2 regions of the Schaalia sp. JY-X169 genome follow, and region 2 is predicted to be linked to the other one. Evidence: riboswitches for the same ligand, from Rfam matches in the RefSeq annotation. Region 2 holds a riboswitch; the other holds the start of a gene.
What was found. Region 2 has a riboswitch for S-adenosylmethionine ahead of H2O65_RS07150 (hypothetical protein). Riboswitches for the same ligand answer to the same signal wherever they lie in the genome.
Positions count from the first base shown of each region.

Region 1 (5,408 bases), 940 kb from region 2:
CTTTGGCACTTCGTCTCAGGGCAACCTGCTCAACTACTTGACCAACTCTTTGGTAATCACTATCCCAGCAACGATTGCCCCGCTGGCTATTGCTGTGATGGCTGCCTACGCCTTTTCATTCATGAAATGGCGAGGACGGGACCTAGTTTTCGTCATTGTCTTCGCAATGCAGATTGTTCCGCTCCAAATGGCGCTGATTCCTTTGCTACGCATCTTCAGTTCCACCTTTGGGAACTCATTCCCGTTCATGTCGATTTGGGTTGCTCACACTGCATTCGCGCTCCCTCTGGCGATTTTCCTCTTGCATAACTTCATGCAAGAGATCCCACGGGAGCTTATTGAGGCCGCCGAGGTCGATGGAGCCGGACATGTGGCTACGTTCACCCGGGTGGTTCTTCCACTCATGGTGCCAGCCATCGCATCATTTGCGATCTTCCAGTTCCTCTGGGTGTGGAACGACCTGCTTGTGGGCTTGACGTTCTCCGGTGGTCAGGAGCTAACCGCTCCGCTCACCGCGCGCCTCCAGTCTCTCGCTGGGTCGCGCGGTCAGGATTGGCACCTCCTTACTGCGGGCGCGTTTATCTCGATGATCATTCCGCTCGGGGTGTTCTTCTCCTTGCAGAAGTACTTCGTGCGGGGTCTAACTGCGGGTTCTGTGAAGGGCTGATCGTTCCGACGACAGAAAAGGCCGACACCTGGTGTTATCCCAGGTGTCGGCCCTTTTGTCTCACCGATCCTTAAGAGCGGTTGGCCAGATTTGGGTGGATGCTAGTTAACAGTCGCCTGTTCGTCCTCGTCAACCAGTTCTTGAGTGTCACCCGAAGGAACAACGGTGACCCAGCAAATGTAGAGGGCGTGGATGCTCTGCTCGAAAGCTGCCTCAACTTCTTCTTCCGACAAGGGAAGAGCGTGAGCATTCTCTAGCGAAACATACCCGTGGAGTAGTGCCCACAGTCCCGCCGCCATTTTCTGCGCGTCCATCTCCTTGTCGGGGACTTCGTCGACGATGCGTTGGCATAGCGACAAAAGTGGAGCATGGATGCGTGCCGCAATATTCTTTGCTTCCGGGTTGATGCGGTCGGTAAGGCTGCCAGGGCGGCGTGCCTCTTCCATTGCCTCAAAGGTTCCCGCAAAAGCGAGGGGGTCGGCAGTTGCATGCTTGCGATAGAAAGTAGCGAACTTGAGGAGGTCATCCTCGGAGTTTTCGCTCGGATTGGGATCATACTGGTCGCCAAACAGTCGATCCAAGTCGCGGATCACAACTTCCGCCATGAGGGCTTCCTTTGACCCAAACAGCGTATAAACGGCATTCGTTGAGGTCTCAACATTTCTTGTGAGAACTCGCAACGAAACACCGTGGTATCCGTCGACGGTGAGCATCTGGCGCGCTTCTTCAATCAGGCGCTCTCGTAGTGTCTCATCGTAGATTCGGGGACGACCCACGGTGACTCCTTAATAGTAGAGAGCAGCGTTTGCTGCTCAAGCGGATTTCTGACTAGACAAGCTTCCCTTGCAAGTGCCTCTACCTGCAAGGTTGATCTCTTTGGACGAAATCGTATGGATTGCATCCACATGTCAGACTACGGCCAGTCAGCCCAAATAACACCAATAGGAAACATCTCTGCACCTTTGAGCGGGGTGATTGGAGTAGCGCGATTACTCTTGGGAAACTGCTGTGGGTCTGATATTTGGGGGTAGGAACGTCCACGGGTCGCCAGTGAGACGTGCTTTGGCGAAATGCTCCAGGAAATCGGCCGCACTTCGCACCTTGCTGAGCTCCAGCGACTCCGCAAGTATCTGCACCACGTCAGCCGTGTTGAGTCCGGCTTCGTGCAGTTCGCGCAGAGTGACTGCACCGTCTCGCTTCGCCAGGCGCCTGCCCGTGGGGCCTAGGACGAGGGGGACGTGACCGTAAAGGGGTTCGACTCCTCCGAGTTCGTGAGTTAAATATGCCTGGAGCGGTGAGGAAGCCAGTAGGTCGTCGGCGCGCACCACCTGGTCAACCCCCATCGCAATGTCATCGACAACCACGGCCAGGTTGTATGCAAAAGCTCCGTCACCTCGTTGGAGGACGGCGCTGTCGGTGGGCCCGGTGAACCGCCCTCGACCCATGTCGGTGATCGTCCAGTTCGCCGCTGTGGGTCGCAACCGCAGGGCTGGCTGCAAGCCGCGGTCCGCCAGTTCGGCCCTGCGTCTAAGGGCCACGCCCTCTGAGAGGCGCAGACATGTTCCAGGGTAGTGTCCAGGCGGTGCGTGAGCCGCAGAGGCTGCCTCGCGGATGTCGCGCCTCGAGCAAAAACACTCAAACACCAGGTCATGTTCCTGCAAAGCATCGATTGCGCTTTGGTAACGGTCCAAGCGCTCACTCTGGACGACAATGTCCCCATCCCAGTCGATTCCGAGCTCCTCAAGGTCATCGATCTGGGACTGGGGGTCGCGGAAGCGCTGCCGGTCAAGGTCCTCAAGACGCAGGTAGAAGTCTCTCCCCGTGGATCTGGCGTAAGCCCACGCAATAAGGGCTGTTCTGAGATTTCCAAGGTGTAAATCACCCGTTGGGGATGGTGCGTAACGGCCCGCATTCATCGCACCCTCCTTCCTCCTACTGGCATTCCTTCACGAGTCTGCTTCAGTCGTTTTCCACAGCGGTGGCAGCCAGCGGTTGCTGTCCACACTCTGGAAGGCAATTTGCCATTGGTCTGTCTGACAACCCTATTATCATTGCAACAACCATCTAGAGCAGCTGAGAGACCTGGCTCGTTGACGCTGCAGCAACCAGCAACACGCGTGGTGCTACCGCCAGGACCGATGGAGGAACCTTGATTGAACTAGTCGATGTCCGAAAGGTCTATGACATCTCCGGTGCGACTTCTGTCGTCGCACTGGACAACGTCACCCTTTCGATTCCGGCCGGTGCAATCCACGGAATTGTTGGTCAGTCTGGTGCGGGCAAATCCACTCTGATTCGCTGCCTCACCGCCCTCGAACGCCCAACAACAGGACAGATTGTCGTCAACGGTATCGACATGACGGCCCTATCGGGACCGGAACTACGGGCAGCACGCCGCAACATTGGCATGGTGTTCCAGACCCCTAACCTTCTTGACTCGCGAACCGCTGCAGCCAATGTCGGTTTTCCCCTCAAACTTGCCGGTGAGTCGAAAGACAAGGCGGCTGCTCGGGTTCAGGAACTGCTGACCGTTGTGGGCCTAGGAGAGCGTGGAGCCTCATACCCCGCGCAGCTCTCCGGCGGTCAGCAGCAACGTGTCGGAATCGCGCGGGGGATGGCCACCAATCCACCTGTCCTGCTGTGTGATGAGCCAACCTCGGCCCTGGATGCGTCCTCGACGAAACAAGTGATGGGACTGCTACAGAAACTTCGTGACGAATCCGGAGTTACCGTCGTCATCATCACACACGAGATGGAAGTGGTTCGGGATTACTGTGACTCCGTGACACTCTTGGAACACGGACGCGTTGTTCAAAGCGGCCCAATTGCCAAGGTACTGGAGAGCCCGGACTCTGCGCTTGCAGAGGACCTGGTGCCGCGTCCCAACATTGATGGTGTGGAGATCCCTGATGGGAAAGCTCTTCTGGATATTTCTTTCACCTCCAGTCCCGGTGTACCAACCGGCGCCACGGTCCTCAATCTCGTTGCCTCTCTGGGTGCTGACGTCGCAGCAGGCCGATTTGAGTCGATTGGTGAAGTGCAAGTTGGCCGCCTAGCTATTACGGTGCCCGCCTACCACTCAAACGCAATCCGCGGCCAGCTTGAACGCAACGCTATTTTGGTCAGAGAGTGGGTCTGATCATGACGGTCTTCTCGCAACTCTTTGTCTCCACGAGTCAGCTCTCCCTAATCTTTGCGGCCCCCGGTGGACCCCGCTGGGGCGATAACCCAGCTATTCAGCAGAAGTTCTGGCCAGCGGTTCTCGAAACGCTTCTGATGGTGGGTTGGGGAAGCCTAGTCACCGTCATCCTTGGTCTCCCGCTCGGCCTCCTCCTCGCGTCCAGTTCCCGTTCGGGTCTGAAGCCAAGGGCGGCGCTGAACCAGGCTGTTGGAGTCGTCGTCAACGTGGTGCGGTCCTTCCCATTCATGATCCTTCTGATCGCGCTGATCCCTTTCACTCGCCTGCTTGTTGGGAGTTCGCTGGGCTGGAAAGCAACTGTCGTCCCCCTGGTGGTTGGCGCCGTACCGTTCTTCGCCAGATTAGTGGAGACCAATATCAATGCGGTTTCCCCCGGGAAGATCGAGGCGGCACAGATGATGGGTGCATCCAACATGCGCATTGAGTGGGCGGTGCAGGTCCGTGAGGCTATGCCATCCCTGGTGCAGTCCGTGACTACCCTGTTCATCACGCTAATCGGATACTCCGCCATGGCTGGCGCCGTCGGAGGTGGCGGGCTTGGCGCCCTCGCCATGAACTACGGGTACAACCAGTGGCAAGACGACGTCATGATCATCACCGTTGTGGCGATCATCGTCATCGTGCAGCTGGTCCAAATGCTCGGCGATATGATCAGCCGGCTGGTGGACCACCGCTGAGGCGCCACCAGCCGGAGTGACTAGATGGTACAAAGCACTCGGCAGAACCCCGACTAAACATCACCAACAGACTTTTCATTCTTCACAGCCCAATTGGGCACAACTAATGGAGGAAATACCATGCGTTCACTACGATACTTTGCAGCAACAGGTGCGGCCGCAGCCCTTGTCCTGGCAGGCTGCTCATCCGGCGGTGGCGACACCACCCAGTCGACCGAGGCGGAGCAGAATGACGCTGCCACAGAGGCAGCCGAGGGCGGAGACGTCGAGGTTCTGACTGTTGGGGCCAGCCCCAGTCCTCACGGCTCAATCCTCACCTTCATCAACGACAACCTGGCGGCTGAGGCAGGCCTGCAGTTGAACATCGTTGAGTTCTCTGACTACATCCAGCCCAATGAGGCCCTCAATGCCGGCGAATTGGACGCCAATTTCTTCCAAACCGTCCCCTACCTTGAGGCACAGACAGAAGAGCGCGGCTACGACTTTGTCGCAGGCTCCCCGGTTCACATTGAGCCCCTGGGCATCTACTCAGAAACCATCACTGACATCGCTGACGTTCCCGAGGGAGCTAAGGTAGGCGTCATCACCGACCCATCAAACCAGGGTCGCGCACTTGAGCTTCTTGCAGCCAACGGCCTCGTCGAACTTCCAGCAGATGGCGCGATCAACGCGACTACGGTGACACCCCTCAAGGGAATCAGCCTGATCGAGGTTGAAGGACCGTCCCTGGTTCGCAACCTGCAGGATGTTGACATCGCGGTAATCAATGGCAACTTCGCCCTCGAGGGCGGCCTGTCACCAGCGGATGATGCCCTGGTGGTTGAGGACGGTACGGACAGCCCTTACGCCAACCTGCTTGTGTGGA
Region 1 covers NZ_CP059675.1:166,270-171,677, forward strand. Annotated here, with positions in the region: gene H2O65_RS00735 (carbohydrate ABC transporter permease) at 1-667, shown strand, start outside; gene H2O65_RS00740 (TetR/AcrR family transcriptional regulator) at 769-1,443, opposite strand; gene gluQRS (tRNA glutamyl-Q(34) synthetase GluQRS) at 1,657-2,583, opposite strand; SAM riboswitch class I at 2,725-2,812, shown strand; gene H2O65_RS00750 (methionine ABC transporter ATP-binding protein) at 2,817-3,806, shown strand; gene H2O65_RS00755 (methionine ABC transporter permease) at 3,809-4,543, shown strand; gene H2O65_RS00760 (MetQ/NlpA family ABC transporter substrate-binding protein) at 4,664-5,408, shown strand, end outside.
Region 1: it holds a riboswitch for S-adenosylmethionine, as region 2 does, so the genes downstream of both, H2O65_RS00750 (methionine ABC transporter ATP-binding protein) here and H2O65_RS07150 (hypothetical protein) in region 2, are expected to answer to the same signal.

Region 2 (5,408 bases):
AGGCTACGCAATCGCGGCGCGCGACAATAGGGCACGGCCAAGTTCCGTCGCAGGTACTGAGCTTTGGGGACTGGTGTGTAGGACGTGCTAAGACATAGGCTCAGAAACCACCCGACAAGGGGATTTATGTAAGGAGGCACAATGACACAGGACGAAGAATCGACCGGCTTCAGCGCAACTGAGCGGGCCGCCATGAAGCAGCGTGCCGAGGAACTTCGGGCAGCACGTGAAGGTGAGAAGGGTTCGGCGCGAAGGGCCCGAGAGTTGCAGGCTTGTCTCGATGCCATCAGCGCGCTTGAGGGCAGTGACCGGCAGATCGCGGAGCGATTCCATGAGATCGTCTGGGAGGTTACGCCTGAACTTGACCCGAAGACTTGGTACGGATTTCCCTCGTATGCCCGGGACGGCAAGGTCGTTGTGTTTCTGCAGCCGGCGTCCAAGTTTGACACCAGGTACGCCACCATCGGTCTCAACGATGTCGCCGCTTTGGACGAGGGCGTGTTCTGGCCGACGTCGTTCGCTGTATTGGAGATAAATGACGAGGTCGCAGACCAGCTCAGGGTTCTGGTGAGGCGGGCGGTAGGCTAGGCGGCACAGCAGTTTTTGTGAGGTGGGTCACTGTTCGGTGTGGGGGTGGTGGTTTTGGGGGGTTGATGTCGGAGGGTGCTCGTAGGGTTGGTTTATCGAACAGGTGTTCTACTTGTTCGGTCCTACTTGTGAGGAGGTGATGATCTTGACCAGTCCTATAGAGGGCATTGTTGAGGGCAGGGCGGTCCCGGCGGCCAGGTTCTCAGCCGGACCAGCAGCGGACATTCCGGCGGGCTTGGTTGGGGTCATTACTGATTTGGCCGCGGTGGGAGCCGGTTTACCGGCGATCACTGACATCATGGGGGCACCCAACTCGCAGGTTTTAGGGTTAGCCCAGATTACTGCCGTGTTGGTCAAACGCCTGCAAGCCATTGGTACCGGGTGTGCGGGAGTGCTGGATCAACGTTTGAAGAGTGGGGCCCTCAATGGTGGAGCCATGGCCGGATTCACCGGGGGCGCTGCACTGGTACGCGACCTAACCGGTTGCAGTATTACCGAGGCGCGCGCCCGCCTCCGCCTTGCCGAAGCAACCCTGCCGCAAACATATCCCTCCACTGACCCTGGCAGCTGCAATGACCTCGCTAGCAACGCTGCTGGCAGTGGCAGGGGCCCTGAGGTTGGCAGTGACCCCGGCAGCGGCAGTGGCGGTGTTCCGGGGCGTGGTGCAACATTTGAGTTAGTAGCCTCCGCCCTTGAAACTGGGGGTCTTAGTGAAGCAGGCGCCCTCCGCATTGTTGACACCCTGACCCAACATGACAAACGCGGTGGCACCCACACCGGGGACATGGAAGGCCAACTAGTCGGAACCGCCCTCGGCCTACCAGGTGACAAACGCAACTACCACGATGTTGCCCAACACCTCCACAACAACAATGTCCCTACCAGAAACACCCCTACAACCACCGGCACCGACACTGACGCCGCCACTGGCGCTGGAACTGATACTGGTTTGGGCGCTGGGTTTGGTGGAACTCCCACGACTGGTTTCAGTGGCGCTCACCTAGATGAAATACGTCGCGCCTGCAGCCAAGCAGCCGACCTCTGGGACCCCCGCCAAAGCATCCAAGCCGACTACCACACCACCAGTAAACGTTTCCTCACCATCGGCCAAGAAGCACACGGACTCATCCCCCTACGCGCCAACCTCACCCCAGAAATCGCCGCCCACCTAGAAACCATGCTCAACACCATCACCTCCCCCAGAACACGCCACCACTGGGACCCCACCAACAGTGACAACACCAGTAGCGCCGGTAACCACTCCAGCAACAGTGGCGACCCGGCCCACAACAACAGTGGCGACCCGGCCAGCAACAGTAATGACAATGCTGGTGGGGTTTGGGATCAGCGCAGCCCCGCACAAAAACGCCACGACGCTTTCGCCTCCATCATCACAGTTGCCTCCAGCGCCGCCACCCACACCACCAACCTCATCAAAACCGGTCAACCAGGCACACCCCTCCTCGGCGGATCAGGCACCGTAGTCATGATGCAAACCAGCCGCCAAGCCCTACAAAACCGGCGCCCCGGCCTCATCCACACCAATCAAGGCCCCCTCACCATCTCCAACCTCGCCATCGAACACGCCGCCTGCACCGGAGCCATCCAGTTCTACGCCACCGACCCCCAAGGCAAAATCACCGAACTAGGCAACACCCAAAGAGTCTTCACCAACCACCAAAAACGCGTCATCCTCGCCCGCGACGGCGGCTGCATCATCCCCGGCTGCGACACCCCCGCCCAATGGTGCGAAGTCCACCACGTCACCCCCCACGCCCAAGGCGGCAAAACCCACACCGACAACGGCGTCCTCCTCTGCCACGGACACCACCGCCACATCGAACACGGCCCCTGGAACATCCAAATGAAAAACGGGACACCCCAAATCAAACCACCCCACTGGAAAGACCCCACACAAAAATGGCAACCAACCACACGCGTCCTCCCACCCCAAAACAAGCCACCAAACCAAACCAGCGCGCCACCAGACAGACACAGCGCAGCCCCCGACGAAACCGGTCCGCCACCAAACCAACACAGTAGGGAGCCAGGCCAACAAGGCGCGCCACCAGGCAGCCAAAATGGGACGCCACCAACACTGTGGAACCACGCCGCCTAACCGAACGCCTGGGCAGCCAAGGGATTTCGGATAGTGGGCCCTCTTAGACTGGGGGCCTTGCTGAAAGAGAAAACCCTAGGCCGCCCAAGCCCCCTTGAGTGCAACCGTCAGTCGGAAACGACCCGGGCCAGCTCTCCGGAGAGCGACATCACCATACCCAGTGCCGGCAGGTCCGGCCCGAAGAGCATATGGTCGAGGGCGCGACGCGGCGACTGTGCTCGCACAAGTCGCTCAAGCCAGGGCTTCCAGGCTTCGGCATCAAGTTGAAAAGCTGGGAACCCTTCCTCATACCACTGCTTGAAAAGATGCCCATGAGTGGCCTCATCAAGCTCGTTCCTCCTGCGCTTATCCGACAACAACTGCGCAAGTAGGTAGTACTGGAGCGGAGTAAAGCCGCCGCTGTGCAGCTCCGCGGCCGTCTCCTTCCAAACCTCAGGGACGCGGGAGCCGCCGTTGACTACGCCAGACGCAATAAAGGACACAATGGTCGCCCCGGGAAACCAAGGGCAATGGTCGAGCATATAGCGAGACCACACGGGCCGATCCACTTCAGGCACTTCACCCCACCCGTCCGTGGTCTCGAAGTCCTCTACTCCCCCATCAGCGACGGCAATCTGGAAAACAGGCATGGGAACAATCCTTACCGGAGCCCAACACGCGCACGCCTGGGCCCCCCTCGACTTGCATGAACGGTTGTTCACGCCGGTTCTTCCCCTGGGGCACCCCGCTCGACGCAGAGGGTTGCCGTGCAGCCAGCCAGGTACTGAAAGCTACAACTCTTGAACCTGCAAGAACCGTAGCACGGTCGCACGACACATTGTCGTGGGGCTGACCCTAAGCACCCTCGCCGAACGAGCAGCGGGAAGCAGCAGGCCACCGTCAAGCAGGAGGCGCTGAGTATGTCACGCCGCCAGTGTGGCTAGATTCCGTCTAGTGCGTTCGCGTATCCGAGCAGCATCGCACCGCCGACCAGAAACAGCATTCCCAACATGGTCACGCGCATCTCTTTGCGTGTCTTCTTCTCTTGGAGAATCCAGATGCCCCCAAAAGTCGCAACCACCACCGTTAACTGCGAAAGTGCAAATCCCACAGCCACCCCGAGCACATTTATTGAGTACTGCAGCACGATCAACCCCGTGCCCCACAGGACCCCCGGGAGCAAGGCGCCAACGGTAGGGCGACTCCAACGCGTATCTGGCATGCCTCGTCGCGGGGATGTGGCGATCACACCCACCACCACGAAACCAATCGCCTCCGGCAACAGCGACGTCATCGGATCAATCGACCACAACCTCGTGAGGGTAGGAAATGCAATCAAGAACAACGTAGAAATGGCCATGATGACCATTCCGGTTCGCACGGAAGCGGAAGCAGGAGCGGAAGCGGAAGCAGAAGCAGGAGCGGAAGCAGAAGCAGGAGCGGAAGCGGGTGCAGGAGCGGGATCTGCAGGAGCGGGATCCGCGGGAGCGGGATCTGCGGGAGCGAGCGGAGCAGACGTGACCCGAGCAGAATCTGCGGGAGCGACCCGAGCGGGATCCGCGGGAGCGGACACGGTGAGAGGGTCGGGCTCGCTCCAGCCCGCAAGAAATACCCCCACCAGTATTGACGCCAACGCCGCGATTCCCACCGGCAGCGCCGCCGATCCGACCCACTCTCCGAACAGGGCAATACCAAGAACCGCCACCCCGATCAGCTGACCGCCCGTCGTGAGCGGCATGACACGTGAGACACCCAGATAGTGAAAGGAAATAATCTGCAGATTCATCCCCACACCAAGCACTGCACCCGCAACAAAGGCGGTGAGAAGAACAGCGGGGTTCGTGTCCACTCCCACGCTGAGCGCCAAAACTATCGCCACTGCCAAGGCGCCAAGAAACTGCCCCATGGTCTGCTGTCGGCTGTCCCCGCCGAGCTTCATCAGCAGGACACTTGAAGACCCAAATAGCAGCGCGGGTAAGAGCCCAATCGCAAAGCTCATTGGTTGCTACCGGCAACGGCGTCAACCGCTCCGCCGTAGCGTCTCTCGCGTTCCCGGTAGGCGATCAGACGCTCCCAAAGCTGTTCCCGCCCAAACTCCGGCCACGCCTGCGGCACGAAATCTAGTTCGGCGTAAGCCAGCTGCCAAAGCAAGAAGTTAGAAATCCTTGACTCGCCCGACGTGCGTATCAACAGGTCGACGTCTGGGGCCTGCGCGGCGTACAGGTGCGACGCCAGATCGGCTTCCCTGATAGAGGAAGCCTTGCGAGTTCCAGCAGCAACTTCTTCCGCAAGCGCCCGGGCGGCGTCTGTGATTTCGGCTCTCCCCCCATAGTTGATACACAGAAGCAGTTCCGTCTTGGTGTTGTTCTTGGTTCGCTCTTCGGCAACCCGTAGCTCTTTGAGGACAGACTTCCAAAGACGTGGTCTTCGTCCGACCCAACGGACCCGCACGCCCCATTCGTCGAGGCGGTCCGTGTGCTTACGTATCACATCCCGTGAGTACCCCATAAGGAAACGGACCTCCTCGGGCGAACGCTTCCAGTTCTCCGTAGAGAACGCGTACATCGAGAGGTACTTGACGCCAGCCTCGACAGCGCCCGCGACGGTGTCCATTAGTGCAAGCTCACCGGCTCGGTGCCCTTCGGTCCTGGGCAGGCCCCTTGCATTCGCCCAACGCCCATTGCCATCCATGATCACCGCGACATGTTCGGGGACGTGGCCT
Region 2 covers NZ_CP059675.1:1,613,362-1,618,769, forward strand. Annotated here, with positions in the region: gene H2O65_RS07140 (hypothetical protein) at 142-588, shown strand; gene H2O65_RS07145 (HNH endonuclease signature motif containing protein) at 734-2,707, shown strand; gene H2O65_RS07150 (hypothetical protein) at 2,815-3,336, opposite strand; SAM riboswitch class IV at 3,380-3,492, opposite strand; gene H2O65_RS07155 (GRP family sugar transporter) at 3,627-4,685, opposite strand; gene H2O65_RS07160 (isoprenyl transferase) at 4,682-5,408, opposite strand, start outside.